2 regions of the Blautia sp. OM07-19 genome follow, and region 1 is predicted to be linked to the other one. Evidence: riboswitches for the same ligand, from Rfam matches in the RefSeq annotation. Region 1 holds a riboswitch; the other holds the start of a gene.
The links. Region 1 has a riboswitch for ZMP and ZTP ahead of DXC01_RS14515 (formate--tetrahydrofolate ligase). Riboswitches for the same ligand answer to the same signal wherever they lie in the genome.
Positions count from the first base shown of each region.

Region 2: it holds a riboswitch for ZMP and ZTP, as region 1 does, so the genes downstream of both, DXC01_RS08640 (IMP cyclohydrolase) here and DXC01_RS14515 (formate--tetrahydrofolate ligase) in region 1, are expected to answer to the same signal.

Region 1 covers NZ_QULA01000024.1:10,728-18,250, forward strand. Annotated here, with positions in the region: gene fucO (lactaldehyde reductase) at 1-798, opposite strand, end outside; gene DXC01_RS14505 (TetR/AcrR family transcriptional regulator C-terminal domain-containing protein) at 1,026-1,613, opposite strand; gene DXC01_RS14510 (aminopeptidase P family protein) at 1,583-3,373, opposite strand; gene DXC01_RS14515 (formate--tetrahydrofolate ligase) at 4,443-6,128, opposite strand; ZMP/ZTP riboswitch at 6,250-6,331, opposite strand; gene xylB (xylulokinase) at 6,599-7,523, opposite strand, start outside.
Region 2 covers NZ_QULA01000009.1:77,435-84,957, forward strand. Annotated here, with positions in the region: gene DXC01_RS08620 (iron-containing alcohol dehydrogenase) at 1-976, shown strand, start outside; gene DXC01_RS08625 (3D domain-containing protein) at 1,051-2,121, opposite strand; tRNA gene DXC01_RS08630 (tRNA-Gly) at 2,362-2,434, shown strand; gene DXC01_RS08635 (phosphoribosylaminoimidazolecarboxamide formyltransferase) at 2,593-3,777, opposite strand; gene DXC01_RS08640 (IMP cyclohydrolase) at 3,798-4,511, opposite strand; ZMP/ZTP riboswitch at 4,573-4,652, opposite strand; gene guaB (IMP dehydrogenase) at 4,856-6,310, opposite strand; gene DXC01_RS08650 (DUF6106 family protein) at 6,381-6,884, opposite strand; gene groL (chaperonin GroEL) at 6,974-7,523, opposite strand, start outside.

The DNA of each region.
Region 1 (7,523 bases):
ATGCGCCATGGAATGTGCGATTCCAAGCCCTACATTTGAGAATCCCATGCCTGCGATATACTGTCCAAGAGCCATTCCCTCACGACCTTCTTTGGTATTTTCAACAGCTCCGCGAAGAGATTTGGAGATCAGTTCAATCGCTTTGAGATGGAACATATCTGTCATTTCCCATGCAGCTTTTGTGGTATATCCTTCGATTGCATGAGTCAGGGCATCCATACCTGTAGAAGCGGTCAGTCCCTTAGGCATTGAAGACATCATTTCCGGGTCAACAACTGCGATGATCGGCATGTCATGCGGGTCAACACATACAAATTTACGTTTCTTTTCTACATCTGTGATAACGTAGTTGATGGTAACTTCTGCTGCTGTTCCTGCTGTTGTCGGAACTGCAATGATCGGTACGCAAGGTTTCTTTGTCGGTGCTGTACCCTCCAGGCTTCTTACATCCTCAAATTCCGGGTTTGCGATGATGATACCGATTGCTTTTGCAGTATCCATGGAAGAACCACCACCGATTGCAATGATATAATCTGCACCGGATTTTTTAAATGCAGCTACACCATTCTGGACGTTCTGGATGGTCGGGTTTGCTTTGATATCAGAATAAATTTCGTATTCCAGACCCTCTTTTTCAAGGACATCTGTTACCTTGCTTGTTACGTTAAATTTGATCAGATCCGGGTCAGAGCATACAAATGCTTTTTTGAATGCATGTGCTTTTGCTTCGTTTGCGATCTCTGCAATTGCACCTGCTCCGTGATAAGATGTTCCGTTTAAGTTAATTCTATTTGCCATGATAATCACATCCCTTTCTGCGTCGCTCACGCCTTAACTTTGTTATTATCTTAACAATAGTTTTATAAAAAAGAAAGTTACAGAATCCAACAAGTGTAACGTTTTCTGTAACTTTCGTGATTTGTTCTAAATTTATGCATTCATATTCAGTAAAAATAACCAGATATATCTTTCCTGTTTATGGAAACATTTCTGTAACGCCTGTATTTCCAACATTTTTGAAGTTGTCAGTTCAGGATCTCAAGCCTCACAAAAATCTCTGCAAGCTTCTCCGGCATCCCATCTACAATGATAGATGCCAGTTCTTCCGGGGTACATGTCACCCCTCCTGTCACCCATTTGACAGTCATATAAATAGAGCTCTGGCAGTACATTTCCAGCAGATAATGAACGTTTTCGCCCGGTACTTTGCCAGTTTTTTCACGAATTAAATTTTCGTAAAACTGTAAGATCAGCTCGAAATCATGCTGTCTGAGGGAATTCTGTTCGTCATAACGAAACGCTGCCGCAAAAAACGTCTGCTCTTCCTGAATATAAGTAAACTTCTTGACCAGAGCATCATAGACCGTCTTTCCACGTCCCATATGTTCAAAAGATTTCGTAAGAAGTTTGTCAAAATACCAGTTGATCAGGTCGTATTTGTCCAGAAAATTCCTGTAAAAAGTCTGTCTCGTAAGCTCACATTTCTCTGTGATCTGCTTCACTGTGATGTTCTCTACAGGAGTTGTCTGCATACATTCTTTCATGGCCCGTGCCAGCCGGTATTTGGTTTTTTCACCCTTTGTCAGATCTCTCTGGTTGCCTGTTTCAGCCATTCTTTTTCTTCCTCATCTAAGTATGGTGATATGGTCGTATATACTTTCTGATGGTAATCATTCAGAAGTTTCCGCTCACGTTCTGTCATCTCTTCCGGGTTGATTCCCTCCAGATCAAATGGGACCATTGTCAGTGGTTCGAAGCACATAAACTGCCCGAAAGATGTCTTTTCTGCCTTTTTGCAGAGGACAAGATTTTCGTGGCGGATCCCGAATTCATTTTCCAGATAATAGCCAGGTTCGTCGGAGGTGATCATTCCTTCCTCAAGCACCGGTGCCGGATTTCCCGGAAGGTTTTTCCAACGGAAGCTGTTCGGTCCTTCGTGAACATTCAGAAGATAGCCTACCCCGTGTCCTGTGCCGTGGTTATAATCTTCACCCAGTTCCCAGAGCGGTCCTCTGGCAAGATAATCGAGGTTTAAACCTGTGCATCCGTACTTGAATTTCGCCGCTGCCAGGTTCAGATTTCCACGCAGAACTGCGGTAAAAAATTTCTTTTCTTTGGCTGTGACAGGTCCAAGAACAATGGTTCTTGTGATATCTGTTGTTCCTTCCAGATAATGTCCGCCGGTATCTGCAAGCACCATTCCCCTGGCCTCAAGCGGGATGTCTGTCGCTTCTGTCGCGCTGTAATGTACGATCGCAGCATGCGTTCCATATGCAATGATCGGATCAAAACTTTCCCCCAGAAAGTGCTCCTGTTCGCTGCGGAACTGGTATAATTTCTCCGCTGTGCTCAGTTCTGTAATGTTAGTTCTGGTGACGTTTTTCTTGAGCCAATGGATGAATTTAGTTACTGCGACACCGTCCTTAATATGTGCAATTCTCTCGTTTTCCATCTCTGTTTCGTTCTTGACTGCCTTCGGAAGAAGAGTCAGATTTGGCTCATCCAGAATCGTCACTTCAGATGGAATATTACTTACGAGACGGCTGTTGACATTCGCCCTGGAGAGCAGAACTTTCTTATCTGAAGAGATGCTCTGAACATAAGAATAGACATCATCGTATGGGTAAATTTTTACCCCATCTGCTTCCAGATTACTGCGGATCTCTTCTGAAAAAGCTGCTGCATTTGCGTATAATCTCAATTCATTCTCCATCATTACAAGGTAAGAAAGAACCACCGGACAGCAATGGATATCGTTACCGCGGATGTTCAAAAGCCAGGCGATATCATCGAGGGATGTGAGGATAAAAGTGTCGGCTTCTTTTGCTTTCATCTGCTCACGGATCTCTGCGATCTTATCTGCTCTGGACTTGCCGGTCCATCGGATATCCAGTTCCATGACCGGCTCACAGGAAAGAACCGGACGGTCTTCCCAGATCTCGCCGATCAGGTCATCGTTTACAGAAAATGTGATATGTTTTTCCTGCAGAAGTTCCTGCAATTCTTCCGCTTCCCTCGCACTTACGGTACGGCCGTCGAAGCCAAGACACATGCCTTCTTGTAATTTATCGTTCAGAAACTGATGCACGGTCGGAACCCCTGGCTCGCCGGATTTGAACAGTTCTATTGTCGTATCGCGGAGCTGATCCGCTGCCTGGATAAAATAACGGCCATCGGTCCACAGGCCTGCCATGTCCTGTGTGATAATGGCAGTTCCTGCGGAGCCGGTGAAGCCGGTGATATATTTCCTGCATTTGAAGTAGTCACCTACGTATTCCGATCCATGGAAATCATCTGTTGGTACCAGATAGGCGTCTATCTTTTTTTCTTTCATAAGAATGCGAAGGGCGTTTAATTTTTGTTTTATAGTCATTTTTTTCTATGCCTCCCTCATAACATGGGGTGTAAATTTTATAAATTTACTTTAAACAGGATATATATATTTGTCAAGAGAGGAAGGGTACTTCCCTTGGACCCGTTAATTTGCATTGACCTTTCTTGTCAGGGCGGGATGCCCTGGGGGGGATGTTTTTATATTGGGATATATGAAAACCTCGAAGGGACTTGCCAGTCCCCTCGCCACCCCTGGGCTGGGTGTTTGACGGAAATTTTGTCTTATGTAGTGCCCTTTGAAAAATTCTCCTGGTGTATCAGGTCGGAAGATCTTTGTATAAATGATATCGCAGTATATAAAAATAACAGGATTCTTCTCTTTCGCATGGAGAAGATATCCTGTTATTTTATCATACTATTGGTGAGTTGATTTGTATTAGTATAACTCTAAGCTAGTGTACTGTATCATTGACATTTCGCTAAATAACTTGCCTGTTTTCCCATCGAACTGCGTTGACTTCGCCCAACGATGCCACCGCATCGCCTCGTTCAGTCGCCTTGTCGATGAAAAAACATTCTGCGTTATTTAACTGAAAGTCAATGAGACAGTACACTAGGTCATCCATTTTAAAACTCTTCATTGGTCAGAATCTAAAATACTATCTTCCAAGCCAACCATCTCAAGAGCATTTATTGACTTTAATCTGGCTTGCTCATTCTACAGTCATCCATTTTTCCAAAATTCTGTGGTCTTTCAAATAAATTACTTCTTACAGAGTCATTCCAGCACCCAATTTTCGTTGGTTTCCAGCCGACTTACTTCCCACGTAGTCATTCTCACTCCCAATCTTCGTTGGTTTCCAGACGACTTACTCCTCACGTAGTCATCCCAATACCCCCGCGCCTTTCGCGCCAGCGAAACAGCCCTAACAGTTAGCGTCAGCCCGTTCTGTCTTGATGCACCAGGCGTGGCCAAGTAGGGGGGCTGAGGGGGAGCTTCGGCCTTCGCAACTTCGAGATGCTCCCCCTCAGGGTTTTCTCAGTTTCCAAACTGAATTTTCCTGCCTTATAAGGCAAAAATTATACTTTTTTAATATGAGACTTAATTCTTAGAAAAGTCCAGTGATCTTTCCGGTCTCATCAACATCAATACGTTCTGCAGCAGGTACTTTCGGAAGACCTGGCATCGTCATGATCTCGCCTGTCAGGGCAACGATAAATCCTGCGCCAGCAGAAATCTTAAGATTACGTACAGTAACTTCGAAGTCTGTCGGAGCCCCAAGTTTGGTCTGGTCATCGGTCAGGCTGTACTGTGTCTTAGCCACACAGATCGGGCAGTTGCCAAATCCAAGAGCTTCCAGCTGTTTCGCCTGCTTCTGCGCATTTGCAGTAAGAACTACTCTCTTACCGCCATATACTTTCTGCACGATCTGGTTCAGTTTATCTTCGATAGATCCTTCCAGTTCATATGCATAAGTAAAGTCGTTTGGTTCTTCTACGAGGCGAAGAACTTCTTCTGCAAGTTTGATTCCGCCTTCTCCGCCTTTTGCCCATACTTCAGAAAGAGCTACGTTTACGCCGAGTTCTTTGCACTTAGCTTCTACGAAGTCAAGCTCTGCCTTGGTGTCGGTCGGGAATGCGTTGATGGCAACTACGCAAGGAAGTTTGTATACGTTCTTGATGTTGCTTACATGTTTCAGAAGGTTCGGGATACCTTTTTCAAGAGCTTCCAGGTTTTCGTTGTTGAGGTCAGCTTTGGCTACGCCGCCGTTGTATTTCAGAGCACGTACGGTTGCTACGATAACAACTGCACTTGGATGCAGGTCTGCCATACGGCATTTGATATCGAGGAATTTCTCTGCACCAAGGTCTGCACCGAATCCTGCTTCTGTGATCGCATAATCAGCAAGTTTCATTGCCATCTTGGTTGCTGTTACGGAGTTACATCCATGAGCGATGTTTGCGAATGGTCCGCCGTGTACGATCGCCGGAACGTGTTCCAGTGTCTGAACGAGGTTCGGTTTCAGGGCGTCTTTCAGGAGAGCTGTCATAGCGCCTTCTGCATGGAGGTCACCTGCTGTTACCGGTTTCTGCTCGGATACTTTACCGTAGGTATATCCGATAATAATTCTGGAAAGTCTTTCTTTCAGGTCTTTGATGTCACTTGCAAGACAAAGGACTGCCATGATCTCAGATGCAACGGTGATGTCATATCCGTCTTCACGCGGCATTCCGTTTGTTCTTCCACCGAGGCCGTCTACTACGTTACGGAGCTGACGGTCGTTCATGTCCACGCATCTTCTCCATGTGATCTTTCTTGGATCGATGTTCAGAGCGTTGCCCTGGAAGATATGATTGTCGATCATTGCTGCGAGCAGGTTGTTTGCTGCTCCGATCGCATGGAAGTCACCTGTGAAGTGAAGGTTGATGTCCTCCATCGGAACTACCTGTGCATAGCCGCCGCCTGCTGCGCCGCCCTTAACACCGAATACCGGTCCGAGGGATGGCTCACGGAGAGCTACCATAACGCTCTTGCCGAGTCTCTGCATACCGTCTGCAAGACCTACTGTTGTTGTTGTCTTTCCTTCACCTGCCGGTGTCGGGTTGATAGCGGTTACAAGAATCAGCTTGCCGTCCTTTTTGTCGCTTTCTTTCAGGAGATTGTAATCGATCTTTGCTTTGTACTTACCGTACTGCTCCAGATATTTGTCGTCAATGCCTGCTTTTTCTGCGATCTTGGTGATCGGCTCCATTGTGCACTCCTGTGCGATTTCGATGTCACTTTTGAATCCCATAATTTTCTCCTTTCTTTGCCGATAACGCCTGTCGTGATTGCCCCGTCACCAAGCAACCATGGCGTTGATTTTTAATAAGCCCTCTTTTCTTATTAAAAAAAGCAGTATCTGAGTTACCCTCAAATACTGCCCAGACGGTCGGCGTTACAAATCTCCTGCTCCCTCGTGGTATCTCCACAATTCCGTCAGTCACCGGAGACTCTATTTACTTGGTGAGAAAAGATTATCATATTTATTGTCATTTGTCAATAAATTGTCGCGATTATTATGTTTTTTTATAAAACATAAGGAAAACTTAAATAAAATTTGTTATTTTATCATACTATTATTTAACGTCAGCCCGTTCTGTCCTGATGCACCAGGCGTGGCCCGGTGGGGAGCGCGAGGGGAGAACGGCCTTCGCAACTTCGAGTGCCCTCCCCTCGCATAAGGTTTTGCAGTTTCCAAACTGCGGGAATCGGGGCAGTACCCTAGAAAAGTGGTTTAAGGGCCGGATACAGTTTCTTAAACTTCTGATACTTTTCTTCGTACTTCGCCACAAGTTCTTCCTCCGGCTCAACGGTGTCAACGACGTGAGCCATCTTCTTTCCGATGGTCTCAACATCCGGATAAGCCCCACATCCTACAGCAGCCAACATGGCGCCACCCATGGACGGTCCTTCTTCTACGTCGAGAACATCAACTTTGAGGTTCATCACATTTGCAATAATCTTTTTCCAGAGCGGGCTCTTTGCGCCGCCGCCGCAGATCTTGGTTCGTTCGATCTTGATACCAAGTTTTCTTGCAACTTCGAGGGAATCGCGAAGTCCGAAGGCTACGCCTTCGAGAACAGCCTGTGTCATATCTGCTCTTGTAGTGTCCATGGACATTCCGAAGAATACACCTCTTGCGTCAGGATTGTTATGTGGTGATCTTTCTCCCATCAGGTATGGAAGGAAGAATACATTGTTTTCGCCGAGTTTCTGGATCGGTGCCTGCTCTGCTGCGAAATCCTTGGTCTGAAGGATTTCCTCTGCCCACCATTTGTTACAGGATGCTGCGCTCAGCATGCAGCCCATCAGGTGATAGCTTCCGTCTGCATGGCAGAAGGAATGCAGTGCATTGTTTTCGTCAACGCCGAAGTTTTTGCTGGAGATGAAGATGGTTCCGGAAGTTCCAAGGGAGATGTTGCACTGTCCATCACCAACAGTTCCTGTTCCGACTGCTGCTGCCGCATTGTCGCCTGCTCCTGCTACGACTTTGACGTCTGCAGAGAATCCGAGTTCTTTTGCAACTTCTGGTTTCAGTGTTCCGACAACTTCCCAGCTTTCGTACAGTTTCGGAAGCTGTTCTTCCTTAACGTCGCAGATCTCCATCATTTCTTTGGACCAGCAGCGGTTCTTTACGTCAAGAAGC
Region 2 (7,523 bases), on a different contig from region 1:
CCCGAACCCGCGTCTTTCCAAAGTACGTGAAGGTATCGAGCTCTGTAAGAAAGAAAACGTAGATTTCATTCTCGCTGTCGGCGGTGGAAGTGTTATTGACTCTGCCAAGGCGATCGGGTACGGCGTTGCAAATCCATGGACAGATGTCTGGAATTTTTATCTCAAGACAGAAGTTCCGACTGCCTGTCTTCCGATCGGCGTCATCCCTACCATTGCAGCTTCCGGAAGTGAGATGAGCAATTCCTCTGTCATCACCAATGAGGATGGCTGGCTGAAACGAGGTGCTGCCAAATGCGATCTCTGCCGTCCGAAATTTGCCCTGATGAACCCGAAGCTTACCTACAGCCTTCCGCAGTATCAGACGGAGAGCGGCTGTGTGGATATCCTCATGCACACCATGGAGCGTTATTTCGTCAATATCGAGACTATGGAGATCACAGACAGCATCAGTGAATCTCTGATGCAGACTGTCATCTACAACGCACGTATTCTTATGAGGGAACCTGACAACTACACAGCCCGCGCAGAGATCATGTGGGCAGGAAGCCTCTCTCACAATGGTCTGACCGGATGTGGAACCGGCGGTGGCGACTGGGCATGTCACCAGCTTGAGCACGAGCTTGGCGGACTCTATGATGTCACTCACGGTGCCGGTCTTGCAGCGATCTGGGGAAGCTGGGCAAGATATGTATACGATGTAAATCCGGAGCGTTTCGCACAGTTTGCGACCAACGTATTCGATATCCCGTGCGGTCTTGATTTCGAAAAGACCGCCCTGGCAGGAATCGAGGCAATGGAGGACTTTTTCCGTTCGATCAAGATGCCTGTCAGCCTGCATGAACTTGGACTTGACCTTGATGATCAGCAGATCCATGAACTCGCTTTTAAGTGCAGTTATGAAGATACCCGCACGATCGGCGTGTTCAAGCAGCTCAATATGAAAGACATGGAAAAGATCTATACCATGGCAAGATAACTTTTTATAAAAAATCTCCGGCAGGATTCCGTAAATCGGTTCTGCCGGAGATCTTTTTGTTCCAGAATATTTATTTACTGAATGAGATAAACGTCGGTGTAGTAAACGCCCTTTGCCTCTCCCTCTGCATGTGTTGCCACATAAATGTCAATGCAGTTTGTCTTGATCGCGCCGCCGCAGTCCTCTGCCACATAAACCTGTCCATTGATCACGACCTTGCTTCCGTAAGGAATCTGAGACGGATCTACAGCGATCGTATGGTTTGTCGTCGCTGTCACACCTGTTGAAGTGATTCCGTTGGCATATGGCCCGCAGCAGATGCTGCACGGACAGTAATGTGTGATCTTGAACACACCAAGGTCTTTGAGCTTGGCATCTGATGAGGCTGCTACTGCCTTTCCGATCTGAACGCCATTCTGTTCAGTAACACTCTCATCTGTTTCCAGCGCATCCGAAAAGACTCCTTTTCCACTGCTTTTGTGAAGAGTGCCTGCATCTTTCTTCGTATCTATGGAAGCTTCTGTACTCTCCTGACCATCTGAGACATTCAGACAGCTTGTCGGGATATAGCCTTCCTGCTCTGTGCCGTCCGCATTCTGGTATTCGATCCTGCTCCAGACATTGTTGACAGTTCCTGTCCGCTTCACCTCGTCCAGTTCCAGGACTTCTCCGACAACCTCTCCGTCCTTCTTTCCCGGATAATCCAGAATACTGCTGTCGGACGTTACTTCAACCTCCTCCGCATCCATCGATACGATCTGATTCTCGCTGTTAAGTGCCTGTGTCTGTATGTAACCTATGACTTTCTCTCCGTCAGCCTCAGCTTCCACCTTGCTCCAGCCATTGTCGCAGATCGCAGTCTGTTCCACCTGATCTCCGAGCGATACCGCTGCAAGCTCTGCACTGCTGTCAGAAGGCATCGTATAGATTCCTGTCTTTCTGGCTGTCACATAGAGTGTCTCCTGATGTGCTGCCACCTGAACCGTATTTCCCTTGCCGTCATCTGTTTCAAACATCTGCACAGCCTTATTTTCTTTCTGTGTATCCTCTACTACAGTATTATAATCTGGAACTTCGCCATAAACCAGAGATGCATGACACAACAATACACTCCCCAGTAAAAAAGCCGTCGTTCTCTTATTCACAGATCTTGTCACCTCTTTCTGATTTACCTTCGCCAGTCTCCCGGCGATTCTGTGTGTATTGTAGCACATGAACTTCGTGATTTCAAAATTTACACAAAATTTTCACCGTTTTTTATGCCGGAAAATATTTTTGAAATTTTTTTAATTTTTTTCAAAAAAACATTTGACAAATACAAATTCATCTGGTATAGTATGTCTTGTCGCTGAGGAAAACAAATAAAACTTCCAAACAGAACACATGCGATAGTGGCGTAGTTGGTAACGCGCGACCTTGCCAAGGTCGAGACCGCGGGTTCGAGCCCCGTCTATCGCTCTTAAGAATCAGGATTTAGTCCTGGTTTTTTTTGTCTGTAATTCTTTATCTGTCAGATATTATCTATACAAAAAGCAGAGGAAACTTTGATGGGATTTCCCGAACCAAAGTTTCCTCTGCTGTATCTGAAATTTATATTTCAGACCTGTTCTTTATTCTTAGTGGTGGAACAGACGGATTCCTGTGAACGCCATTGTCATTCCATATTTGTTACAGGTTTCGATCACTGCGTCATCTCTCACAGAGCCACCTGGCTGTGCGATAAATTTCACGCCGCTCTTATGTGCGCGTTCGATGTTATCACTGAACGGGAAGAATGCATCAGATCCGAGCGTTACATCGGTAAGCTGATCGAGCCATGCACGCTTCTCTTCTTTTGTGAAGACTGCCGGCTTCTCTGTGAATACGTTCTCCCATGCTCCGTCTGCCAGAACATCCATGTATTCGTCGCCGATATAAACATCGATCGCATTGTCGCGCTCTGCCCTGCTGATGGTATCTTTGAACGGAAGAGAAAGAACCTGCGGGCTCTGACGGAGGAACCAGTTATCTGCCTTCTGTCCTGCAAGTCTGGTGCAGTGTACACGGGACTGCTGTCCTGCGCCGACACCAATCGCCTGTCCGTCCTTGACAAAACATACGGAATTGGACTGTGTATATTTCAGGATGATCAGAGAAACTTTGAGGTCGCGCTTTGCTTCTTCTGTAAGTTCTTTACTCTCGGTTACGATGTTGGAGATCAGCTCGTCGTCGATTGCAAGTTCCTGACGTCCCTGTTCGAAAGTCACGCCATATACCTGCTTGTGTTCCAGCGGAGCCGGTACATAATCCGGATCGATCTCGATCACGTTGTAATTGCCTTTTTTCTTCTGTTTGAGGATCTCAAGGGCTTCCTCTGTGTAACCCGGTGCGATCACGCCATCGGAAACTTCTCTCTTGATCAGCATTGCTGTGTCTTTGTCGCAGACATCAGAAAGAGAAATAAAATCACCGAAAGAAGACATACGGTCTGCGCCTCTCGCTCTTGCATAAGCGCAGGCAAGCGGGGAAAATTCTTTCCAGTTCATATCGTCTACCCAGTAGATCTTTGCAAGTGTTTCTGTCAGCGGAAGTCCGACTGCTGCACCTGCAGGAGAAACATGCTTGAAAGAAGTTGCTGCCGGAAGTCCTGTTGCTTTCTTGAGGTCTCGTACAAGCTGCCAGCCATTGAATGCATCGAGGAAGTTGATATATCCAGGTCTTCCTGAATGAACTTTGATCGGAAGCTCACTTCCGTCCTCCATGTAGATCCTGGAAGGTTTCTGGTTCGGGTTGCATCCGTATTTTAACTGTAATTCGTTCATCTTATCTCATCCTCCGTATCTTACTTGTTTTTGTTTACGATCTTTGTCTCATAGTTTCCTGTTGCGATGTCGATGTAACGTACAAACAGGGAAACTTTGTTGTCTTCGTTCAGGCTGTTCCAGAGAAGTTCTGTGAATGCTTCCATATCGTCCGGAATATCTACGAGTTTCGGTTCTCCTTCAAAGCTTGGGAGCGGATTTCCGTCGCATTTGTAAGTGTGGATGAAACGTCCCTCACCTGGAATTGCTTTTTCGTATGCGTAAGTGTAACGGAGGCAGGCATCCGGATTTCCGTTGTTGCTCTTGAGGATTGACATTGCGTAACTGTATTCGCCGTTTTCGATGTGCATGACACCGGAGATCCTTGGTGTATAGTTCGGTCCGTCCGGCTCAAATTCGCGGGATCTTAAGGACTGTTCGAAGGTGAGCTGTTTGTCCATTCCTTCATAGATCGTGTCTGTCTGATCGCCGTTTGTCACAATTGTCTTATTTCCCAGTACACGTACCGGAGCATAAATGATCAGGCTCGGATCTGTCAGTTTGGATGGATCAAATGCCTGTGTGCGGATTCCCTCTCCATCCTCGACAAATACTCGATTCCTGCTGTTTTCACTTCTTCCCATGATAAAATAAGCTGTTACTGCTTTGGTTCCGTCTGCGGAACGTCCAATGATGATTCCTCTTCCCGGATAAGAGTTGCTTTTCAGTTCATTTTCCAGTGAAATTCTTTCCATGATTCGTCTCCTTTAGTGTTGTAATAAGATACAAAAACCGCCTGGGTAGTCTGTTGCTTACACAGGCTGCCCAGGCGGTCGGCACGTTACTTACTGCACTCCCTGTAGGTGATCCTACTTCCGCCAGTCATGCAGTCGTTATAATATCATAATATGTTACTGTTCACTTCGTTCACAGTAACTTGGTCAAAATGCCTTCCAAATCACCTACGGTGATAGCATTTTGCCCTGTATGTCTCGGGATTTTGCCATATTCATGGCAAAACACCTCGCGGGATACTACCTGCGAACAATTACATAATATACTACTTTATTTAGTTTCGCAAGAATAAAAATCAAAACAATTATTCATCCACGCTGTAGTTCGGAGCTTCCTTGGTGATGTGGATGTCGTGCGGATGAGATTCTTTGAGGGATGCAGCGGAGATCTTGATGAATTTTCCGGTTGTCTTAAGCTTCTCAATGGTTTCTGCTCCACAATATCCCATACCGGAACGAAGACCGCCCATAAGCTGGAATACAGTGTCCTCAACATGTCCCTTGTATGCTACACGTCCTTCTACACCTTCCGGAACGAGTTTCTTCGCATCCTGCTGGAAGTAGCGGTCCTTGCTGCCGTTCTCCATGGCTGCGATAGATCCCATACCACGGTATACTTTGTATTTACGTCCCTGGTACAGTTCGAAAGTTCCCGGGCTCTCGTCGCATCCTGCAAAGATGCTTCCCATCATGCAGACATTGGCTCCTGCTGCGATCGCCTTGGTGATATCTCCGGAGTATTTGATTCCGCCATCTGCGATGATCGGGATACCATAGCGGTTAGCTACTTCATAGCAGTCCATAACAGCTGTGATCTGTGGAACACCGATACCTGCAACGACACGTGTCGTACAGATGGAACCAGGTCCGATACCAACTTTGACAGCATCTACACCGGCATCGATCAGAGCCTTGGTAGCTGCTCCTGTGGCAACGTTTCCTGCGATCACCTGAAGATCCGGATATGCATCCTTGATCTGGCGTACTGCACGGAGGATATTCTCGGAATGTCCATGTGCGGAGTCTACAACGATAACGTCTACATTTGCCTTAACAAGTGCATCTACACGTGCAAGAACGTTAGCTGTGATACCAACGGCTGCACCGCAGAGCAGACGTCCCTGTGCGTCCTTGGCTGCAAGTGGATATTTGATCTGTTTCTCGATATCCTTGATCGTGATCAGACCTTTTAAGTTAAAGTCGTCATCTACAATGGGTAATTTTTCTTTGCGGGATTTGGCAAGGATCTTCTTTGCCTCTTCAAGAGTGATTCCTTCCTTGGCTGTGATCAGTCCCTCGGATGTCATGCACTCTCCGATCTTCTTGGAAAAGTCTGTTTCGAATTTGAGGTCACGGTTGGTAATGATACCGACCAGTTTTCTTCCCTCTGTGATCGGAACACCGGAGATACGGAATTTCGCCATCAGGTTGTTCGCATCTTCAAGGGTATTGTCAGCGGATAAAAAGAATGGATCTGTGATAACACCGTTCTCAGAACGTTTTACCTTGTCTACTTCGTCTGCCTGTGCTTCGATAGTCATATTCTTGTGAATAATACCGATACCGCCCTGTCTCGCCATGGCGATCGCCATCCTGTGCTCAGTAACTGTGTCCATTCCTGCGCTCATCATAGGAATGTTCAGTTTAATCTTCTTTGTTAAATACGTTGCGACATCTACCTGATTCGGAATTACTTTTGAATAAGCCGGAACTAAAAGAACGTCGTCAAATGTAATTCCTTCACCAATGATAGTACCCATTGCATTTCCTCCCTTGTATATTATGTTATTTTGAATTTGTTCCATAGTTTAACAAAAATAATTTACAGTGTCAATCCAAAAAAACTTTGCTCGGGGCTGAATTTTTGATAGCCTGCTGCATCGTTTCATCCGGTTCGATAATGATCTTGCAGTTCTCGCCCTTGTCCCTGGTGATGATCGCAAAACGCTTATGGGATGGATTTCCGGAAGAATAGTCCAGTGTCTTCATCTTACTGTTGCTGTTGTAATAATCCAGGCGGTGTGAATCCAGAGGGGCTACAAGGTCAGCCTCCTTGATGTTCACTGTCTTGGCCTTCTTACGTTTGGATTTCGCCATGACCATGTCAATGTCCATCTCTCCGTTTACAAAAAGATACTCGTATTCGAGGTCTGTCTTCGGCACGATAAAGTAGCATGCGATTCCAAGCACAACTGCTGCCAGAAGGAACAGGAAATTGAATAAAAGTCCTGCTACAGCGGCAAGCACGGTCAGACCGATCAGGCCATATTTTGTTATGGCGTCTTTGGATGTCGGCTCTTTCTTTACCAGAAATTCAGAATATAAATCACTCATCTCTGTTTTCCTTTCTTTTGTTTTTCATTATTCTATCATAAAAGAAGACCAGCGTCTATGACGCTGGTCTGATATTTAGAAAACTTTAATTACATCATTCCGCCCATTCCTGGTGCGCCTGCCGGCATAGCCGGAGTATCTTCTTTGATCGTTGCAACTACGGATTCTGTTGTAAGCAGAGTGGATGCAACACTTGTAGCGTTCTGAAGGGCACTTCTTGTAACCTTAACCGGGTCAAGGATACCTGCTCCTACCATGTCTACATATCTCTCGTTCAGGGCATCAAATCCGATTCCTGGCTCAGATTCTCTTACTTTGTTGATGATGACAGAACCTTCCAGTCCTGCATTTGCAGAAATGTGGAATAACGGAGCTTCCAGAGATTTGAGGATAACATTTGCACCTGTCTTCTCATCACCTTCCAGAGTTGCAACCAGTTCAGCAACTTTCTTGGAAGCATGGATGTAAGCAGATCCACCGCCTGCGATGATTCCTTCTTCTACTGCTGCTCTTGTAGCTGCAAGAGCATCTTCCAGACGAAGTTTTGCTTCTTTCATTTCAGTTTCAGTTGCAGCACCAACACGGATAACAGCTACGCCGCCTGCCAGTTTTGCAAGTCTTTCCTGTAATTTTTCTTTA